Regions from separate parts of the Kiloniella antarctica genome, predicted to be linked through region 1. Evidence: predicted binding sites of a transcription regulator. Region 1 holds the regulator's gene; the other holds the start of a gene.
What was found. The regulator LexA, encoded in region 1, represses DNA repair genes until DNA is damaged. The targets are predictions, from matches to a motif close to ATGTTCTANTTTGGTTC.
Positions count from the first base shown of each region.

Region 2: ACFSKO_RS07055 (LexA family protein) is a predicted target of LexA. The motif match lies at 1,912-1,928, and genes of this name have one in related genera.

Region 1 is NZ_JBHUII010000011.1:202,732-213,026, forward strand. Features, by position in the region: gene gltX (glutamate--tRNA ligase) at 1-872, opposite strand, end outside; gene ACFSKO_RS16985 (6,7-dimethyl-8-ribityllumazine synthase) at 1,318-1,797, opposite strand; FMN riboswitch at 1,880-2,031, opposite strand; gene ACFSKO_RS16990 (ComEC/Rec2 family competence protein) at 2,269-4,350, shown strand; gene lexA (transcriptional repressor LexA) at 4,414-5,118, opposite strand; gene ACFSKO_RS17000 (molybdopterin molybdotransferase MoeA) at 5,232-6,428, opposite strand; gene moaC (cyclic pyranopterin monophosphate synthase MoaC) at 6,425-6,907, opposite strand; gene trpC (indole-3-glycerol phosphate synthase TrpC) at 6,931-7,725, opposite strand; gene trpD (anthranilate phosphoribosyltransferase) at 7,722-8,825, opposite strand; gene ACFSKO_RS17020 (anthranilate synthase component II) at 8,892-9,455, opposite strand; gene ACFSKO_RS17025 (heavy metal translocating P-type ATPase) at 9,664-10,295, shown strand, end outside.
Region 2 is NZ_JBHUII010000004.1:12,755-23,049, reverse strand. Features, by position in the region: gene ACFSKO_RS07070 (FAD binding domain-containing protein) at 1-214, opposite strand, end outside; gene ACFSKO_RS07065 (hypothetical protein) at 283-432, shown strand; gene ACFSKO_RS07060 (MHYT domain-containing protein) at 451-1,671, opposite strand; gene ACFSKO_RS07055 (LexA family protein) at 1,966-2,403, shown strand; gene ACFSKO_RS07050 (Y-family DNA polymerase) at 2,381-3,739, shown strand; gene ACFSKO_RS07045 (ABC transporter ATP-binding protein) at 3,773-5,566, opposite strand; gene ACFSKO_RS07040 (acetamidase/formamidase family protein) at 5,570-6,514, opposite strand; gene ACFSKO_RS07035 (ABC transporter substrate-binding protein) at 6,517-8,136, opposite strand; gene ACFSKO_RS07030 (ABC transporter permease) at 8,216-9,136, opposite strand; gene ACFSKO_RS07025 (ABC transporter permease) at 9,136-9,984, opposite strand; gene ACFSKO_RS07020 (ANTAR domain-containing response regulator) at 9,984-10,295, opposite strand, start outside.

The DNA of each region.
Region 1 (10,295 bases):
TCAATAGCCTGTTCAGTGGAAATAACTTCTTCATCACCGTGTCCCCAACCTAGGCGAAGTAAGTAATTTCTAAGAGCTTCTGGGAGATACCCCATTTCATCGCGATAGGCTTCTACCCCGAGTGCGCCATGACGTTTAGATAGCTTTGCGCCGTCAGCGCCGTGAATAAGGGGGATATGCGCAAATTCAGGAAGATCCCAACCCATGGCTTTGAAGAGCTGTACCTGACGGAAAGCATTTGTTAAATGATCATCGCCGCGGATAACGTGGGTAATGCCCATATCATGATCATCGACAACAACTGAAAGCATATAGGTTGGTGTGCCATCAGCTCGAAGAAGGATCATGTCGTCCAACTGTGCGTTTGCTACAGTCACGTCACCTTGTACCAAGTCCTTGATTACCGTTTCCCCATCAAGAGGCATCTTTAAGCGAACAACGGGGGCGATACCTTCTGGAGCTTCAGACGCAAGACGATCGCGCCATAGGCCATCATATTTCATAGGACGGCCTTCAGCTTTGGCTTTTTCCCTCATTTCGGTAAGCTCTTCAGGGCTACAATAACAATGGTAAGCTTTACCTTCGGCTAGTAGGTGGTTTGCAACTTCTTGATGCCTGCTCGCACCTGAAAATTGGTAAGTGATCTCATCATCATGATTTAAGCCAAGCCAATCGAGACCGTCTATTATAGCTTCAATAGCTTCTGGCGTGGATCTTTTCCTGTCAGTATCTTCTATTCGCAGGAGGTATTTTCCGCCATGATGTTGTGCAAAAAGCCAATTAAATAATGCTGTACGGGCACCGCCAATATGTAGAAATCCAGTTGGTGAGGGTGCAAAACGGGTTACAACCTGTTTCGTGGGCTGGCTCATAATGATCTTTCGTAAATCAAGAGTGTTTGGGTATTGTCTCAGTGGTGGTTGTTCATGATTTGTGGAACAAATTCAGGCCTATCTAGGAACAACAGAGACTTCTGTTTCGTCAAATGTTTAGCATATTGTCTAAGATATCGCAAATGATGTTCGTCATTTGTGCGGGTGTTGGATCGTAAAATTTACTTTGATAAAGAGAAAGTGTCGTTGTTTGTTCGTTGACGGGTCTTATGTTGGACTTGCGTCTTCATTTGGTTTTCAATTGTTATCTCTCTTTGTTGTCTGGGCTTCTTGTAACAATGGGTTAAAGCGAACTGTAAAGTTAAAGCTAGAAGAGGTCGGTGAATCAATTTTAGCTTCTTCCTAGATGAAAATATATTCATCTAGGAAATGTTTTTGTGGATATTAAGAGAGCCCTGTAACGTTTGTGCAGGGCTCTCTTTTATTACGCTGTACGGGCTATGTCTTGATGCAGAGTTGAAATCGAGAGACAGGCATCTGCAACTTCTTTGCCTTTGACCTTGAAGTGCTCAAGGAAGAAATGAAGATGTTCTTCTGAATTATGAAAGTGGTGTGGAGTCAATATGGCGCTTAGTACCGGAATGTCAGTATCCATTTGTGCCTGCATCATACCTGAAATTACGGTTTGTGAGACAAAGTCGTGGCGGTATATGCCGCCATCAACGACAAAGGCTGTCCCAACAATCGCAGAAAAACGTCCTGTCTTTGCAAGCTTCTTTGCGACCAGAGGAATTTCCAAGGCACCGGGGACATCAAATATTTCAACCCTGGCCAATCCATTGGATTGTTTTTCAATTTCGCTTAAGAATGCTTTTCGACAATTGCCAACGATATCGCTGTGCCACTGTGCTTGAATAAAAGCAAAGTGCATGTCTTGATACTTACTATTAGAATTCTGATTCATCGATTTTTCCAATCAAACACAAAACGAGAATCAGGGCGCACGTAATGGTATAACCTCAACAATCTCAGTTGAGGTTTCGCCACTCCGTTCTCTACCATCCGGACTATAACCGTCGGCCGTGGAATCTCACCATGTCTGCTGACCCTTTCAGATGAAAGCTGAAAGGCGCTCGCGGGCTTAAGCCAAAAGGCTATTACCGCCGGTGGGGATTTTCACCCCGCCCCGAGAACATGTCTTTATCAATAAAAGACGGGTTCTTATTATCCGATGATGACGTGAATTTCTACAAATAATTTCGATGGTCATACAAATGGTCATACAAAGAGTGAATATAATTGGGATATGAGTGCTAAATACTAGTTTTAGTTGTTATTTATATCTCAATTATATTCAATGTATTTTTGTAGTAAATCTGATAGTGGAAGGAATGGACTGATAAGTTGGGTACATTTCAATTTGTATATGAAGTCAATGATTGAGGACGAAAGATCGCGGCTGCTCAACTGGATCCCTGTCTTTTTTGGGCTAGGAATTGCTCTATACTTTTCATTACCATTCGAACCAAATATTTATCTTGTCTCGACCCTGAGTTTAACCCTTTGGCTTTGTACGATCATTGGCCGGTATAGTAAGATCTTGGGGGAAAATGCTTGGCTGCCTCTACTTATTGTTAGTTTAGTTTTATCAGAGGTCAGTCTTGCTACATATCGTTCGGATACAGTTCAAGCACCTGTGTTGAGTTATGAAATTGGCCCCCGGATGATTGAGGGCTCTATTCTTTCCATTGAACCTTCATCTCCCGGGCAGCGCTATGTTTTAGGTAACTTGGATCGTAAAGGTTTTAAAAATCAAACAGTCCCCAAATACATTCGATTAAGATCGAACATCCGACAAAATGAAATCGAGGTAGGAGACCGTATACGGGCGCGGGTCATCGTAAAGCCACCATCTCAACCAGTCTATCCTTCTGGATTTAACTTTGCACGTTATGCTTATTATAAACAAATTGGTGGAGTTGGTTATATTTGGGGGAGGGTCGAAAGCATTAGAAGCAACACCAAGGATTTATCGAACATTGATCTTTTTTGGAATGGCCTGAGAAACGATTTGGTTCAAAGGATTGAAACCCATTTACATGGAGATGCACGCGATTTAGCCATTACATTCTTAACGGGGCAAAAGGGAGGAATTTCCAATAAGGCGAGAAATGATATACGTCAGTCGGGATTGGCGCATCTTCTCGCAATCTCCGGGTTACATATGGGATTAGTTGCGGGAATAATATTCTTTACGCTTCGTTTTTTCATGGCATGTGTGCCAGTTCTGGCTTTGAACTATCCGATAAAGAAAATCTCAGCCTTTGTGACGTTCATTATTTGTTTTGGATATTTGGCGCTGATTGGTATGCCGCTATCGGCACAGCGTGCTTTTATGATGGCGGGGGTATCTCTTTTCGCGATTATCCTCGATAGGCAGGCGATTTCTATGAGGACGGTGTCTGTTGCGGCATTGGTTCTACTTATTTTAACACCAGAAGTTTTAATATCAGCGAGCTTTCATCTGTCGTTTGCTGCAGTTATCGCTTTGGTCGCCGTTTTTGAATATTATAACAAGCTGGAAAGAGGAAGATCGTTTCTCGAAAGAGTTATAAGTGGGCTGAAGGTTACGGTTCTTTGCTCTCTGATTGCTTCTTTGGCGACAGCACCATTTGTTTTATATCATTTTCACAGTTTACCTCTTTATGGAATTTTAGCCAATTTAGTAGCTGTTCCTTTTACTGCACTTGTTCTTATGCCTTTGGTACTGCTCAGTTATGTCTTGATACCCTTTGGTTTAGAAGGTTTATCACTGACCCCTTTGGGGTGGGCATTCGAGTTTTTACTATTGCTTGCAGATTGGGTTTCCGCAATTCCAAATGGGGAGGTAAAGGCACCAAACTTTCCTGTTGGCTATCTTGCTCTGGTGTCTACAGGGGGATTGTGGATGTGCCTGATAAAAAATAAGATGCGCTTCTTGGGGAGCTTACCAATTTTAGTCTTTGTGCTCGTTGTTACTTTTACCGAACGGCGTCAGGATATTTTGATTGATGGTAAAACTGGATTGATTGCTATTCGTATTGATAATGAACTCTTTACAAATCACACCAGAAAGGCGCGTTTCATATCAAAAGTCTGGCAACAAAATTTAGCGATAGATCATACCAGAAACTGGCGCGAGCTGCCTGAAAGTATTTTTCGTTGTGACGAGAATGCTTGTCTATATAGGGCAGGAGGGAAAACGATATCTTTTATTAAAAGAGGAAACGCCTTTGCCGAAGATTGTACTAAAGCAGATTATATTATTACGGCCTTAAAAGCCCCTGGGTGGTGTCAGGGAAAAGAGCATCTCGTTATTGATTATTGGGACTTAAGAAAAAAAGGTGTTCACAGTATTACGCTCTTGCCTTTAGGTGCGTCTTCCGTGCAGCCGACGACTTCGCATTCAGAAACCCGTGTTAAGTTCAAAGTCGTGAATGTGTATAAGAACGAAGGGACAAGACCCTGGGTGCGATAATTTGGTATTTTACTTAGTAAACTAATTTATTAAAAATGTAGTTCAATATATTGATATTATTTGTTAATGATAGTTTCTAAGTAGTCCAACAAGTTTCCCTTGAACCTGAACGCGATCAGCATCATAAACTTTGGTTTCATAAGATGGGTTTGCGGGTTCTAGTTCAATCTTGCCGCTTTGGCGTCTGACATGTTTAAGAGTTGCTTCCGTATTGTCGACAAAGGCGACGCCGATCTGACCATTCTCGATAACATCACAGCGTTGAATCAGAACAGTATCACCATCCAAAATGCCAGCTTCTATCATTGAATCTCCTTCAACAATGAGGGCGTAATGATCCCCTTTGCCAATGAGGCCCATGGGTACATCAACATACGAAGATGGATCGTTTAAGGCTTCTATAGGCGTACCAGCAGCAATTTTGCCGTAAAGAGGAAGGTGTACGCTTTCATTTTCTGATAGAGATTGATTGGCTGCTTGGATGCCTGAGGATAGCAGAGGATTATTGCTTGATGTTTGATCTGAATTTCTTATTTGGGGAACGGGTCCAAGATCTTCTGGTAGGCGAAGGATTTCAACGGCACGGGCACGGTGGGCCAGGCGGCGGATAAAGCCACGCTCTTCCAGAGCTGTCACCAGCCGATGGATGCCGGATTTTGACTTTAGACTCAACGCGTCTTTCATTTCGTCAAAAGACGGAGAAACTCCTGTGCGGGACAGATGATCCCGAATATACAATAGAAGCTCACGTTGTTTCTTGGTCAGCATCGAAAATCCCCCGAATAATATCGCGTTTTGTCAGTAGAACAAAACAAAAACATATCTTTTGTTCTACTTTGGTTCTCTTAAGGGGTCAAGGCCAAAATGTGATTGAAAAGAGCTTAAAGCCGGATAATTTCAACTTCACAATCTTTTTTAATTGCTGGTGCAAAAGGGGCGCGAATGAGAAGGCAATCTGCTTTGCGTAATAAATTAAGCATTGCACTGTCTTGGCGACTAAAGGGTGTTGCAAGTAATTGCCCTTTATCATTTGTCGTAAGTTGTGCGCGTAAATAGTCCTGACGTTTATCGTTTTCGCCAAGATCATTTGCCAGTATCGCTCGTTCTCTTCTTTGAGAGTATGGGTCTTGTCCGGTCATTTTCCAAAGAGCAGGGCGTGCAAAAATATAGGCACAGACCAAGGTTGAGACCGGATTTCCGGGAAGGCCAATCATGGGGGTGTTGCCCAGTTTCCCAAAAATAAGAGGCTTACCCGGGCGCATGGCAATACGCCAAAAATCGATTTCCAATCCTTGTTTGCCGAGCACGGAACGAACAAGGTCGTGATCACCAACGGACGCCCCGCCCGTAGTAAGAAGCAGGTCAGCGCCTTCTGCGCCTCTGGCCATGGTTGAGAGAGCTTCGCCATCGTCAGGAGCAATGCCCAAGGAAATAGGTTCTCCTCCACATTCACGTACAAAAGACATGAGTGCCGTCGTGTTGGAGCTGATGATTTGGTTCGGGCCTGGTGTTTCTCCGGGGAGAACAATTTCATTTCCTGTGGCCAGGATCGCTACGCGGGGTTTACGATATACTTCCAACCAAGGGTGGTTCATGGCTGCAGCCAAGGCAAGATCTCTGGCCGTTAAGATTGTTCCTTTTTCAAGGCCAACCTGGCCTTCTTTGAAATCAAGGCCCGCCGGACGGATATAGCGTCCGGCACTTTCGCTCTGGTTTACAGTAACCTGATCACCTTGTTGTTGGGTGTTTTCTTGTATTACGATGCAATCGGCCCCCTGTGGCACCGGGCCACCAGTGAATATTCTAACGGCTTCACCAACTTTTAGACACTGATCATAACTTCCCCCGGCAGGGGATTCACCGAGCACGGTTAACTGAGCGGGTATGGTTGCAATATCTGCGGACCTGACAGCGTAGCCATCCATGGCGGATACATCTGTTGGTGGTTGGGTCAGACGGGCCTTGATGTCTTTAGCGAGGACGCGCCCTAAGGCGTCGTGCAGAGAAACGGTTTCAGGAGATAATTGGGTAAACCCAGCAAGAATTCTCTCTAAAGCTTCTTCAACCGATAACATCATTTTGCCTCGTAAGTGCCAGATTTACCACCAGTTTTCTTTACCAGGCGGACGTCTGTAATTTGAATGCCTTTATCAACGGCTTTACACATATCGTAAATAGTCAAAGCGGCAACAGAGACGGCTGTGAGCGCTTCCATCTCGACCCCGGTTTGTCCGGTTAGCTTGCAGGTACCAATTACATCAATGGCATTTTCATCCGGGTGCAGTTCGAAATCGACTTTGACGGATGTCAGCATTAAGGGGTGGCAGAGCGGGATGAGTTCGGGTGTTTTTTTTGCTCCCATAATACCAGCCAGACGCGCGACGGAGAGAACATCTCCTTTTTTAAAACCACCTTCTTGGATCAACTTCATGGTTTCGGGTTGAAGGAGAACACGTCCCATCGCGGTTGCGCTCCGCGTCGTCTCTTTTTTATCAGAGACGTCGACCATGACAGCTTTACCTTCTTTGTCGAAATGTGTGAACGTGCTGCCAGACATCTGCTTATTTCTTTCGTTTATGCTTATTGGGCCAACAGTGATTTAGTTGCGGCTGCGACATCTTCCTGACGCATAAGAGATTCGCCAATGAGGAACGTTGTCGCACCCGTTGCTTTCATACGTTTGAGGTCATCTGGTGTATAAAGGCCACTTTCGGCGATAAGTAACTTATCAGACGGTACCATCCGGGATAATTCTTCGGTTGTTGCAATATCGACTTTCAGTGTTTTTAAATTCCGGTTATTAATCCCGAGAAGAGGGGATTTAAGATGTTTAAGTGCGCGCTCGAGTTCTTCTGCGTTGTGAACTTCGACCAGCACATCCATGCCGTGTTCAAAAGCAAGGGCCTCTAGGTCGCGGGCTTGTTCGTTTGTAAGGGCAGCCATAATCAGCAATATACAATCAGCACCAAGGGCGCGAGATTCCACGATTTGATATGGTTCTAACATGAAGTCTTTGCGAAGAGCGGGTAGATCAACCGCAGATCTTGCTTCCAGCAGGTATTGATCTGCACCCTGAAAATAAGGCTCATCTGTTAAGACTGACAAACAGGTGGCACCACCTGCCTTATATGCTTTGGCCAAGGAGGAAGGATCAAAGTCTGCGCGGATCAAACCTTTGCTTGGAGAGGCTTTTTTGATTTCACTGATCAAGCCGTAGAGACCTTGATCGTATTTTGCTTTAAGGGCGCGATAAAAGCCGCGCGGAGCATTCTGATTGCGTGTCTGTTCTTCCAAGGCAGCCAGAGAGGTGGTTTCTTTGCGTGCTTTTACGAAAGCTAGTTTATCATCACAGATACGTTTTAGAACATCGCTCATGATGGTGAACCCTCATTTGTAAGTGACACAAGGCCGTCAAGTTTTGCCAAGGCAGCACCGCTGTCGATCGCTTTAGCTGCAATTACGGCTGCCTCTTTAAGGTCGTCTGTAATGCCTGCGACGATCAAGGCGCCGGCTGAATTTAAAATAACTGCGTTACGATAGGCATTTTTCTCTCCGCCAAGCATAGATCTCATGGCCTTGGCGTTAAACTCGGCATCTCCGCCAATAATTTCTTCGATCGGGGATCTTTCTAATCCGGCCATCTCTGGAATTATCTCAAAGTTGTGAACACGTCCTTGATCTAACTCAGATATGAAACTTAATCCCGAAATAGAGAGTTCATCCAAACCTTCTGCGCCATGAACGACCCAGGCTTTTTCATGCCCGAGAGCCTTGAGAACATTTGCTATAGGTTCAACCAGATCACGACTGTATACGCCCATAATCTGACGAGTTACTTTACATGGATTGGACAGAGGCCCGAGGACATTGAAAATGGTGCGTGTAGCGAGCTCTGCGCGGGTTGGGCCGACATGTCTCATTGCTGAGTGATAAAGCGGAGCTGCGAGGAAGCAGGTGCCATTTGACACAAGCGCGTGCTCAACCGCTTCGACGCTTGCTTCCAGGCCAATTCCGAGAGCGCCAAGGACGTCAGATGCACCGCTTTTTGACGAAGCAGCACGATTACCATGTTTGGCAACGGTTACCCCTGTGGCAGCAACAACAAATGCTGTGGCGGTTGAAACATTGAGCGTGCCTTTGGCGTCGCCACCCGTGCCGCAAACATCAATAGCGCCTTTAGGGGCTTTGACCGTCAGCATTTTACTGCGCATGGCGCGTGCCGCACCTGTAATCTCATCGACGGTTTCTCCGCGTACGCGCAAGGACATAAGCAAGCCTGCCACCTGTGAAGGAGTCGCTTCGCCTGTCATGAGAAGGTCAAAGGCCTGTTCTGCTTGTTTGGCAGACAAGCTATTTCCTTCTGCTGTGTAGGCAATAAAAAATTTAATGTCGCTTAATTCCGAAGGATGGGAACTCGCCGCAGAACTCACAGCAGAATTTGATGTAGAGCTCGAGGCAGAATTGGAACTAGACATGGAGAGCGGCTCCCTTATGACAAACCCTGTTTTGCTAAAGCTTATCGCAGCTTTAAAGGTTATTTATTATATAGTGAGAAAGTTCTTTAAAAGATCGTGCCCTTTTTCAGAAGCGATACTCTCAGGATGGAATTGTACGCCATGAACCGCGAGATCCTTGTGTTGTAACCCCATGATCACCCCATCATCTGTCCAAGCTGTCACTTCAAGACAATCAGGCATACTCTCGGGAGCAATGGTCAATGAATGATAGCGCGTGACGGTTAAAGGATCTGGTAATCCTTTGAAAACACTTTTGCCGTTATGGCGTATTGCACTGGTTTTACCGTGCATTGGCGTTGGCGCCCTGACAACTTTAGCCCCAAATGCTTGACCAATAGATTGATGGCCGAGGCAAACGCCGAGTACAGGAATTCTTTCGGCAACTCGTTCAACGAGTTCCAAACAAATACCTGCGGAAGAGGGATCGCAAGGACCCGGAGAGATAACAATTCTTTCAGGATTCATATCGAGAATCTCATCGACAGAAATCTGATCGTTACGCTCGACAGATATGGTCGCGCCGAGTTCCCCCAGAAAATGGTAGAGGTTATAGGTAAAGCTATCATAGTTGTCGATGAGTAGTAACATATCGGCACGCGGGCTTTCGCATAAGTGAGTAATGTAAAAAATTTAGAAAGTTATAGCAGTAAGGTGAAGGCGAAGAAATAAAGAAAACTGTGATTTTTGAGTGATTCTGATTTCTCTTTCTGTTTTTCTGCTTTTACAGCTTGACCTTCTAGTAACTGGAAACTCCATATTAAACTTAACCGAGGTAATTGGGTGAGTAAGTGAAGAGATGTCTGAAGCAATTGAATTAACCATTGATGGTATGAGTTGTGCTGGATGTGTAGGATCTGTCAGTAAGGCGTTAAAGTCTGTTAAAGGTGTCCTTGACGCCGTGCCGGACCTTATGAGTAATACGGCAATTGTCACATCCGATGGCACGGTTGAAGGCGCGGACCTAGTGAAAGCATTATCCGCCAAGGGATATAAAGCAAAGGTTGTTAACCCGATTTCAGTATCAACAATGTTGACACCTGGAGAGAAGCTGATTGATTTAAGTATCAAAGGCATGACCTGTGCCGGCTGTGTCAGTTCAATTGAAAAAGCGATTGCGCAAGTGCCCGGCGTGCTTAGCAGTTCAGTCGATTTGATGAACGGTGCGGCAAGGATTCATCTGAATGAGGACGTCGATGATCTCAATTCAGTTGAGCATCAACTCATTATCAAAATTTCTGAGTCTGGTTATGAAGCCATTGCTCTGGATAATGACGTTTTGGCAATTTCGGGATTGTCCGAGAAAGAGAGACAGACTAAATCCTTTAGAATCTTCATTGTTTCAATGATGTTAACTATTCCATTGGTTGGGCAAATGATCGTGATGCCTTTTGGCATAGATTTAACTATTCCACCATTGTTTCAATTTTT
Region 2 (10,295 bases), on a different contig from region 1:
AGACGATTTGACTGTTTTGTATGGAGATCGACTTAAGTGATTGCACATCTTGTAAATCGACCAAATGCTCCGGCAATGCCATTCGAAGCTTCATCATGGGAATAAGGCTGTGTCCGCCAGCAACAATCATCGCATCATCACCAAGTGACGCCATCAGGCCGATAGCATCATCAATCGACGCTGGTCGATGATAATCAAAAGAACCGGGTATCATACTTCTCTCCTGTTTGTTCGGAACGTTATTTGTCTTGTCCGAATTTCTTTCGAAAAGACTAAGTCCGAATGTCAGGAGCAAGTGAGTACCAATCCGCGATTGTCGCCGTTGGTGCACGAAATACGTTTATTCTGCACGAAATGCACAACGTAATTACAGAACGTAATTATACTGAGGATGCGCACATAAAATATTATTGTGAATATTATCGGGAATAAGTTTGGAAAGTCTGAAAATTAATTCAACTGAAGCAATTTGCGTAATTCTGTGACACGGGCACGACTGACAGGGATCTCCGTTCCATCCTTGTTATTAATCCCATTCTCCTCTTTGTTCCCAATAATACAAAAGGCTTTGTCGCCATCCTTACGAAAGCCGGTAATTTGGTTCTTGTTGACGATAAAGCTGCGGTGAGTGCGAACAAAGTTGTTAGGATTCAGACTTTTTTCCAGGCGAGATATCGACCAAGGGCAAAAGAGATCCTCTCCACCATCATTGATCTGGGTGTAATGGCCATCTGCTTTTACAATATGAATGTTTTCGGCAGAAAGAAGCCTTTGTATCTTGTTTTGTTCATAAGGAATTTTTATATCATGGCTGGTTTCGTGGATGTCATTTTGTTTTGTTTCATTTAACGAAGATACGGCTTGTGTATGTTGTCCTGGTTGTTTTTCCCACTGTTTGTTTAAATTTTCTAGAGTGGCGTTTTGATTAGTAGCTTTGGCCTTATCTTCATTATTACCTTTCGTATCTTCAGGGACAGCCATTAAAAGAAATAGCCCGGACAGTACAAAAGATGAGAGCACAACGACCAAAGCGAGGCGATCATTATCAAGAAAGGATGGGGCTGTGGGGGTCATCTCTGCGCCAAGACTAAAGACGGTAAAGTACATGGCGGAATAATGCATTGCCGATATTGCTAAGCCAAGTACGACAGAGCCAGCTGAGATACTTAATAGTGAACGGTTACCATAAGCGAGCTCTATTGCTGCAATAGAAGACGCAATGCCAATGGCAATAGCCATGACAATCCCTGTCGGGCTATAGGTTACGATGCAATTCGCTGACAAAGCGCTCATGCCAAGATAGTGCATGCCTACGATGCCGAGGCCCGTTAACGTTCCGGCAATTGCAATTCGAGTTTTTGTGCGTACCCCAAAATGCAAGGAAAGCAGGGCCACTCCGACGACAAGAACGGCAATCAAAGCTGACGCCAAGGTCCTTAAAGGATCATAACTGATCGTAATGGGGAGTTCGACGGCAAGCATGCCAGTGAAGTGCATAGACCAAATGCCTGTGCCCAAGGCAAGCGCCCCTTGAGTGACCCGGACTTTTCGTTTCGAGGCATCGAGATGACGAAGGTTCGAGGTCAAACGCAAGGCAGTAAAGGCCCCCATAATGGCGACCGCTAAAGAACCCAGAATAAGAAGTGGTGAATAGGCCACCTCTAACGGCATGTCTCTCTCCCCAGATTTCGACCTGTTTCGGCTTTTGTTTTGTTGATATTTTATGATGAAAGTCGATTTTTCTTTTTAACCTATAACGGAAGATCGTGAAATTCAAGCAAACGACTTTTGTGATTATACACGATGCCTTTAATCATCAGTTGTAATCTTATTCGCGAAAAATAGAATACAGTTTCAATCATCGCGATTTTTTTTGAATTTTTTTAATTAAAATATTAGTTTTCTTGTTAAGAACAAATAAAGAACATTGATCATTTTAAAGGTTTCACGTAACTTAAGCGGATGATGAAATATGATATCCCTACATATCTCGGGCAGGTTGTAAGAGGTAACTTTTGCCCTGTACCGTTCTTTGCATTCAAAGTTCCAGCAGGTTTTCCTTCGCCCGCAGAAGATTATATCGAGGGGTATTTTGATTTAAATGAACGCTTAAGCATAAACTTTAATGCAACGTTTCTTTTAAAGGTTTCTGGAGATTCGATGATTGGCGCTGGAATTATGCCAGGGGGAATGTTGGTAGTAGACCGCTCTCTTGAAGTTAGGGATGGAAAGATTGTGATTGCTATTCTTGACGGGCAACTCACAGTTAAACGGCTCTATAAACGGTTAGGCAAAATTATGCTGATGTCTGAGAACCCGAATTATAAGCCTATTAAAATTTCTGATGAACAAGACTTGCAGATTTGGGGAGTGGTAACCAATGTTATCAACCCGCTCAACTAACTCGTTTACAACGGAACATTCTTACCGTGATGCTGAGGCAAAAGTCTTCGGTGCCAATTCTTACGTCCAAGATCAAAAGTGGGTGGCGCTGGTTGATGTAAATAATTTTTACGCCTCATGTGAACGGGTTTTTCGCCCTGATCTTGAAAAAACACCGATTGTTGTTCTTTCCAACAACGATGGCTGTGTCATTGCGCGATCTCAAGAGGCAAAAGACCTTGGGTATAAAATTGGTGACCTCTACCACATGATCAAACCTCGATTGAAACAAACAGGAACCGAGGTTTTTTCTTCTAATTACGCGCTCTATGGTGATTTCTCTAGGAGAGTAAATGAGATATATCTAGATTTTACACCGAACATAGAACTTTATTCCATTGATGAGAGCTTTCTAAGTTTTTCAAACCCGGTAAATAAAGAAGATCTGATATGCCTTGGAAGACGCATTAAGGAAAAAATACAGTTGCACACAGGGTTACCTGTTTGTGTTGGTATTGCGCCAACGAAAACGCTTTCAAAAATAGCTAATCGAATAGCCAAGAAAAATAAAAATCATAACGGTGTTTTTCTTCTGGTGCCTGAAAATGATGATCAATTGCGAGCGGTTGAGATCTCAAATGTATGGGGTGTTTCTCGAAAGTTGACACCAAAATTTCAAGAGTTGGGTATTTATAACGCGTTAGATTTGGCACGAGCAGACCCTAAACGTATTCGTTCTCGTTTCAGTGTGGTGTTGGAACGCATGATTTATGAGCTTAATGGTGTGGCTTGTTTGGAACTTGAAGAGGTCGCGCCCCCCAAAAAAGGTATCATCGTTTCACGCGGTTTTGGTCAGTATCTGGATGATATCGAGCTGATAAAACAAGCTGTCGCATCGTACGCGACGAGAGCTGGTGAGAAATTGCGCTCTCAAAACCTTGCTGTGACGAGATTGACGACTTCTTTGCGGACGAGCCCTCACGGCAAAGATCAGACTTATTATCGGAACTCTTTTAGCATTACTTTTCCTGAAGCAACCTTTGATACCAGCATGATTATTCGGGCTGCGGAATATTGCTTGAAGAAGGTTTATCGCCCGGGATTGAAATATCAAAAGGCCGGTGTTTTCCTTGATGGATTGGTGGATGCAAGCACAACGCAGCAGGATTTTTTCTTCAAACCAGATATAAAGAAATCGGAGGCTTTGATGGGGGTGTTGGACAAGCTTAACCGTGTGCACGGGCGAGACACGGTCCGCTTTGCCGCATCAGGTATGAATAAAGACTGGAAAATGCGTCAAAAGATGATCTCTCCACGCTATACGACCCGATGGGACGATATCAAAGTGGTAAGCTAATTCAGCAGAGCAGAACATCTTTATTTTTTGACATTATTCCTGAAAATATCGAACAAAATGCCCTTTGCCGATATGCCGGAATTCAGAAATGACAGGGACGTAATCCAACGCTTGTATAGGGCTTGGCACTTCGCCCGTTGGCAAATTACGATCTTTACGCACGATGGTTGGGTCGGCAATGGGAACAGCATCAAGCAAACGCTTGGTATAGGGATGTTGGGGATTGTTAAAGACCACATCTCTGGGGCCACATTCAACAATTTGGCCCAGCAACATCACCGCAACCCGGTGGCAGACTTGTTCAACAACAGCCATATCATGGGAAATAAAGAGATAGGAAATATCAAGCTCATCTTGAATTTCCTGAAGCAGGTCAAGAACTTGAGCTTGAACGGAAACGTCGAGGGCAGAAACGGACTCATCTGCAATAATCACCTTAGGTTCCAGACTAAGCGCACGGGCAATGCAGATACGTTGCCTTTGTCCACCTGAAAATTCATGAGGATGACGATCCATAACACTCTGTCCCATGATATCAGGGCTGAGACCAACCTGAATAAACAGTTTTTCCACACGGTCACGGAGTTCGCTGCCGCTCGCCAGTTTGTGAATGAGAAGAGGTTCTCCAACGAGATCCCCCACGGTCATACGTGGATCAAGAGCTGCGTGTGGATCTTGAAAAACCATCTGCATCTTCCGTCGGACCGGTAGCATCTCTCTGCTTGAGAGACCAGCAAGTTCCTGACCATCTATTTTTATGGACCCACTCCAGGGAATAAGGTTGGTCAGAGATTTACCAATTGTCGATTTTCCACATCCGCTTTCACCAACAAGGGCGAGAGTCTCACCTGGGAAAAGGTCAAATGATAGATTTTCAACGGCATGAACACGACTGATGGGGCGTTGCAGCAGGCCGCCTTTAATATCAAATCGGACCGTCAGATCACGAACCTCAATCAAAGGTTTTATTATTTCAGAGCTTTTCCCCACATGTTTGGCTATAGGAGGAATATCTTTGAAACTGCCGAGTTTGGGGACGGCGGCAAGAAGGTTTTTAGTATAGGTTTCTTTCGGAGTTACGAATAGGTCTTTGACGGGTTGGCTTTCAATGATTTTACCTTGGTGCATGACAATGACATTATCGGCCATCTCTGCGACCACGCCCATATCATGGGTGATGAGAATAATTGATGTATTGAAATCCCGCTTTAAGTCGTTCATCAAGCTCAGGGTCTGGGCTTGTATAGTGACATCTAGGGCGGTAGTTGGCTCGTCAGCAATCAATACTTTTGGGTTACAAGACAGTGCCATGGCAATCATTACCCGCTGTCTCATACCGCCAGAAAGTTCATGCGGATATTGTTTCATCCGCTTTTTACTTTCATTAATTCTAACTGCATCAAGCGAAGAAAGGGCAATTGCCTCAGCCGCGCGGCCATAAATATTTTGGTGTGTGCTTATTGCTTCAATTAATTGATTTCCAATGGACATAACGGGGTTTAATGACGTCATGGGTTCTTGAAAAATCATGGCAATATCACTACCACGGATGTTTTGCATCTGACGGTCTGACAGCCCAATGATATTTTGTCCTTCGAGTAGGATTTTCCCCTGTGTTACCCGCGCAGAAGGGGGAAGCAAACCCATAATGGACAATGCCGTCACTGATTTCCCCGACCCTGATTCTCCGGCAATACAGAGAGTTTCTTCCGAATTGAGGGTGAAAGACAGATTATCAATGATCGTTTTGGCACCTATTGGGGTCGCAACCTGGGTAATCAGATTGCGGACCTCCAAAATAGGTGTAGCGCTTTTGATGCTCGACATAAATTACTCTAAAACCAGACGGGGGAAGTAGAAGGAAACAATCCAATTGGGTTGATCAACAATTTCACTGATGCGAAGATCGCCACAAACTGAACAAAGCATGTAGGCATCAACAGCTTTCATGTTGTAGCGACTGCTCAACAGGTCGACCATACGGCTGACAGCTCCGCGTGCACCTTCCATAAGGTCACCACCAATGCCGGTCGTAACTTCGTATCCTTTGCCATCAAGGTGACGTGTCACTGGTCCTGGAGTTGTGAAACGTGGTGTTTCCAGCTTTTCATTTTTAATCAAATCAAGGGTGACGACGGTGTTCATGGGGCTTTCAATGGCTGTTCCACAAACTTCTCCATCTCCTTGAGCTGCGTGGGTATCACCGATTGAGAATAATCCACCTGTGACTTCAACAGGCAAATAGAGTTCAGTCCCAGCGGCAAGATCGCGAATGTCAATATTGCCTCCAACACGCCTGGGGGGAACGACAGAATGGAGACCGGGCTCTGCCATGGCTAAACCAATGGTGCCTGCGAAAGGTTTCAGAGGTACTCTGCCGCCGGGTCCAAAAGCTGATGTTCCCAGAGCATTTTTATCATAGCTCCAAATATGGAGTGCTGGCTCTTCGAACCGGTCTGCCAACAACCCAAACCCAGGAATATTCGCAGTCCAGCCGAAACCGGAAGGTTTAAACTCTTCAATAGAGACCTTAATCACATCCCCGGGTTCTGCACCATCGATAACGATAGGGCCACTGACGGGGTTTACCTTACCAAAGTCCAGGGTTTTAACGTCATCTACCGTGGAGTTTGGGGTTAATTGTCCTGCGGAAGAGTCCAGACATTCAAATTCTAGGGTTGATCCCGGTGCTACCGTCGCAACGGGTGGGAATGAATTATCCCACCCGAAGTGATGTTGTGCAGCGTGGATTGTATAATCACAAGCTTTACACATGCTTACATGCCGTCCTTCACAAATACAGTGTCGTAGTGAACCGGAATGTGTACCGGATCAACAAAGATGCCATCAGGTCCATCCAACCGTTCTGAACGGATGGTGAAACGTTGCTCATTGAAGATTGGAACCCACGGTGCCTCATCTTGAATGCCCGTAAAGATTTTCCGCCATAGAGCTTCACGTTTGGCAGCATCCGCAGGATCTGTCATGGAATCAGCTTCTATTGCTAGTTTGTCGAGCGTTTCATTACAGTACCAAGACCAGTTCCAACCGCCTTGAACAGCGCCTCCACAACCTAAAATTGGCCCGTAGAAGTTAGAGGGATCAGGGAAATCAGCAATCCAGGCCATCCCACCTGACCAGATCATAGGGGCCTGATCTTCTTCGCCACCTGCGGCAATCACGTTGCTTTGGGCAAGGGACTTGATTTCAGCTTTAATACCGATGGTGGCAAGGTCTTGTTGAATTGCCTGGGCAATTCTTGGCTGAGGATCAGTGTTAGCGACATAAAGCTCGGAGGTGAAGCCTTCGGCATAACCCGCTTCTGCTAACAAGCTCTTTGCTTTTTCCTGATCAAAGGCAAAGCCTTTATATGCTGGATCATATCCTGGCATCAGAGGAGGCAAGGGTTGGTTTGCAGGGACCGCACGTCCATTGATCATGCGAATGATGCGATCTTTATTAACCGCCATGTTGACGGCTTGACGGACTTTTACATTGTCAAAAGGCTTCATCTTCACATTGAGAGATATATATCCGGTGTGAAGTTGGCTACCCTCGACGATACTGTCGATATATTTAGGATCTTTGCTAACTTCGAGAAATTTTGCAGGGGGGATACCGTCACCAGCAATATCCACTTCTCCGTTTTGTAAGCGAAGCAAGGCAACCAATGGTTCCTGACCGACTTCAAAGATGATTTCATCCAGATGAGGCAGCCCTTTATGATAATAATCAACATTTTTCTTGAAGACTAGGCGTTGTCCTAAGGTCCATTCACCTAAAGAATAAGCGCCGGTACCGACGGGATGTTTACCAAAATCTTCACCCCATTTCTCAACAGCTTCTTTCGGGACCACAGAGGCAAAATTAATGGCTAAAACGTGAAGGAAAGTAGCATCCGGACGCGATAGCTCGATTTTAACCGTATTATCATCAATCACACTAACGCCCGAGAGGTGGCCAGAACCACCTGAGGCTTCGTCAAATCCTTTTACAGATGCAAAAAATCCGGCACCAGGGCTCTGGGTCTTAGGGTTTGTTACTCGGTCCAGAGAGTATTTCACATCGGCTGCAGTCATTTCGCGCCCGTTGTGGAACTTAACCCCGTCTCTCAGGATAAAGGTATAGGTCATACCATCATCCGAAATTGTGTAACTTTCTGCAAGATCGGTTGTCAGCACTGTTGTACCGGGTTTGTAATCCAGTAGAGAGTCAAACAGACTTTTGATCATTGACCAGTTTTGCCAGTCATAACCAATGGCTGGGTCTAGCGTTGATACGTCATCTTTATAGGTAACAACCATTGAGCCGCCGTCATTTGGGCCAGCATTTGCAACGCCAAACGATGCAATTAAAGCCGCAGCAGCAACGGTTCCTTTCAACCAATTTTTTTTCACTTTAGATCTCCCTGTTCATAGGAATGGGTTAATAATAGGTATACGAATGATTGGTTTGCCGATTATTGGTAAACCTTGTTCATTTCAATTTTATTCTTGGGTCAACAAACAGTGCGATAATGTCCGCAAGGAAATTACCGATAACAATTGAACAGGCTGCCACCAGTGTTACCCCCATGATTATGGGAATATCGACCCGTTGGATTGCCTGCCAGGCAAGTTGACCGATACCGGGCCAACCAAAAACAGATTCAACAACAACAATACCGCTCATGAAAATACCAATATCGATACCAATCATCGCTATAATGGGTAAAAGAGCATTGGGAACAGCGTGGCGTAAGATGACACGAAACTTGCTCACACCTTTAGCTCGTGCTGTGCGAATGAAATCTTGTTCCAATACATTGAGCATTGAAGAACGCATCATGCGGGCGTACCAACCTGAGCCTAAAAGTCCTAAGGTTAAAGCTGGGAGGACCAGATGGCTCGCGGTGCCGTAACCACCGATAGGAAACCAACCAAGTTGGACAGCAAAGACATAGAGCAACAAAATACCAACAACAAATTGTGGTGCAGATACTCCGACAAAAGAAACCACCATCAAAGCATTGTCGGTTGTACTATTACGCTTTACTGCAGAGATTACGCCCATAATCAGGCCGAGGAGAACCTCGACAGATATGGCGGCGACCATAAGCAGCAGGCTTGCAGGTAACCGTGACCAGATGAGTTCGGCGACTTCGGTTTTTTGAATGTATGAACGACCAAAATCTCCCTGAACCAAGGATGTAAGGTAGCGCCAATATTGTTCATAAACAGGAAGGTCAAGGCCGAGTTGTTGGCGAATATTATTCACCGTTTCCGGTGTCGCGCTGCGTCCTGCTATTTGCCGAACCGGGTCCGCCGGGAACAGATATAACAACATGTAGGTTACAATGGTTATACCAAGCAGGATAATCATTGCTTCGAAAAAACGTCTGGCGATATGCGAGAGCATCAGTGTTTCCCCTTCATGGTCGGGTCAAGAATTTCCCGAAGGGCATCGCCTACTAGGTTAAAGCCAAGGGCAAGGCTGACAATGCCAAGGCCCGGAAGGAAAACAAGCCAGGGTGCGGTAGCAAAATAGGTTTGATTTTCAAAAATGATGTTGCCCCAACTCGGGGTCGGCGGTTGTACCCCTACACCCAAGAAGCTGAGGGTTGCTTCCAGCAAAACGGTTGTTGAGATCCCGAGCGTGCCAAAGACAATTGTGGAATAGATAAGGTGGGGAGCGATGTGTTTGAACAGAATACGAAAATTGGAGGCACCAAGAGACCGCTCGGCGACAATGAAATCTCTTTCTGCTAGCGAGACCGTTTCCGAGTAAATAACCCGGGCAACCTGAACCCAATTGACCATTGCAATTACCATTGCCACGATCCAGAGGCTTGGGGTGAAGATTGCCGCGAGAACGATGGCCAGCAGTAAGGCGGGAAAGGCCATCATCAAGTCTGTAAAACGCATGAGAAAGGCACCGATGACACCGCGATAAAACCCTGCAACAATGCCAACGAGGGTACCAATAAAAAGCGCGGTTCCGTTAGCGATTACGCCGATGATAAGGGAGGTTTGTGCTCCATATACGAGGCGGGAAAAAAGATCTCTACCTAACAAATCAGTGCCAAGCCAAAATTGGCTGTTGGGGGGCAGAGGCGCTCCTTCTAATGTGAGGCCTTCAAATAGTTGAAGCTCGGGCGGATAAGGGGTGATCCAGGGGGCCAATATGGCTGCGAGAATAATCACTGAAATGATGAACAGACCTAGTGCGCTTAATTTCCTGCTCAAAAGCGCTTTCATAACGTACATTATGCCATGCCCTTATCTACAGAGAAGTTTTTTATGAGAGTGTTTACTTTGTTTCGATCGAGGTTGGTGGCAAAGTCCTCGATGCTTTTTCGGTCGTTCATGGCGGCAGAACGCAAAATTGCAAAGGCAGCTTCGTCTTCTAAATGACCGCACTCCATAATCATAAGCAGAGCCCGAAAAACCACTGGTCGTTTGGAAATACGGGTTTCCAATGTTTTTATTTGTGCGTGATTGTGTTGGAGATTGGCAAAATTTGCATAGGCAATTACCAAAGTTGAGAACACGCCACTAGATTGAATCGGCTTAATCAG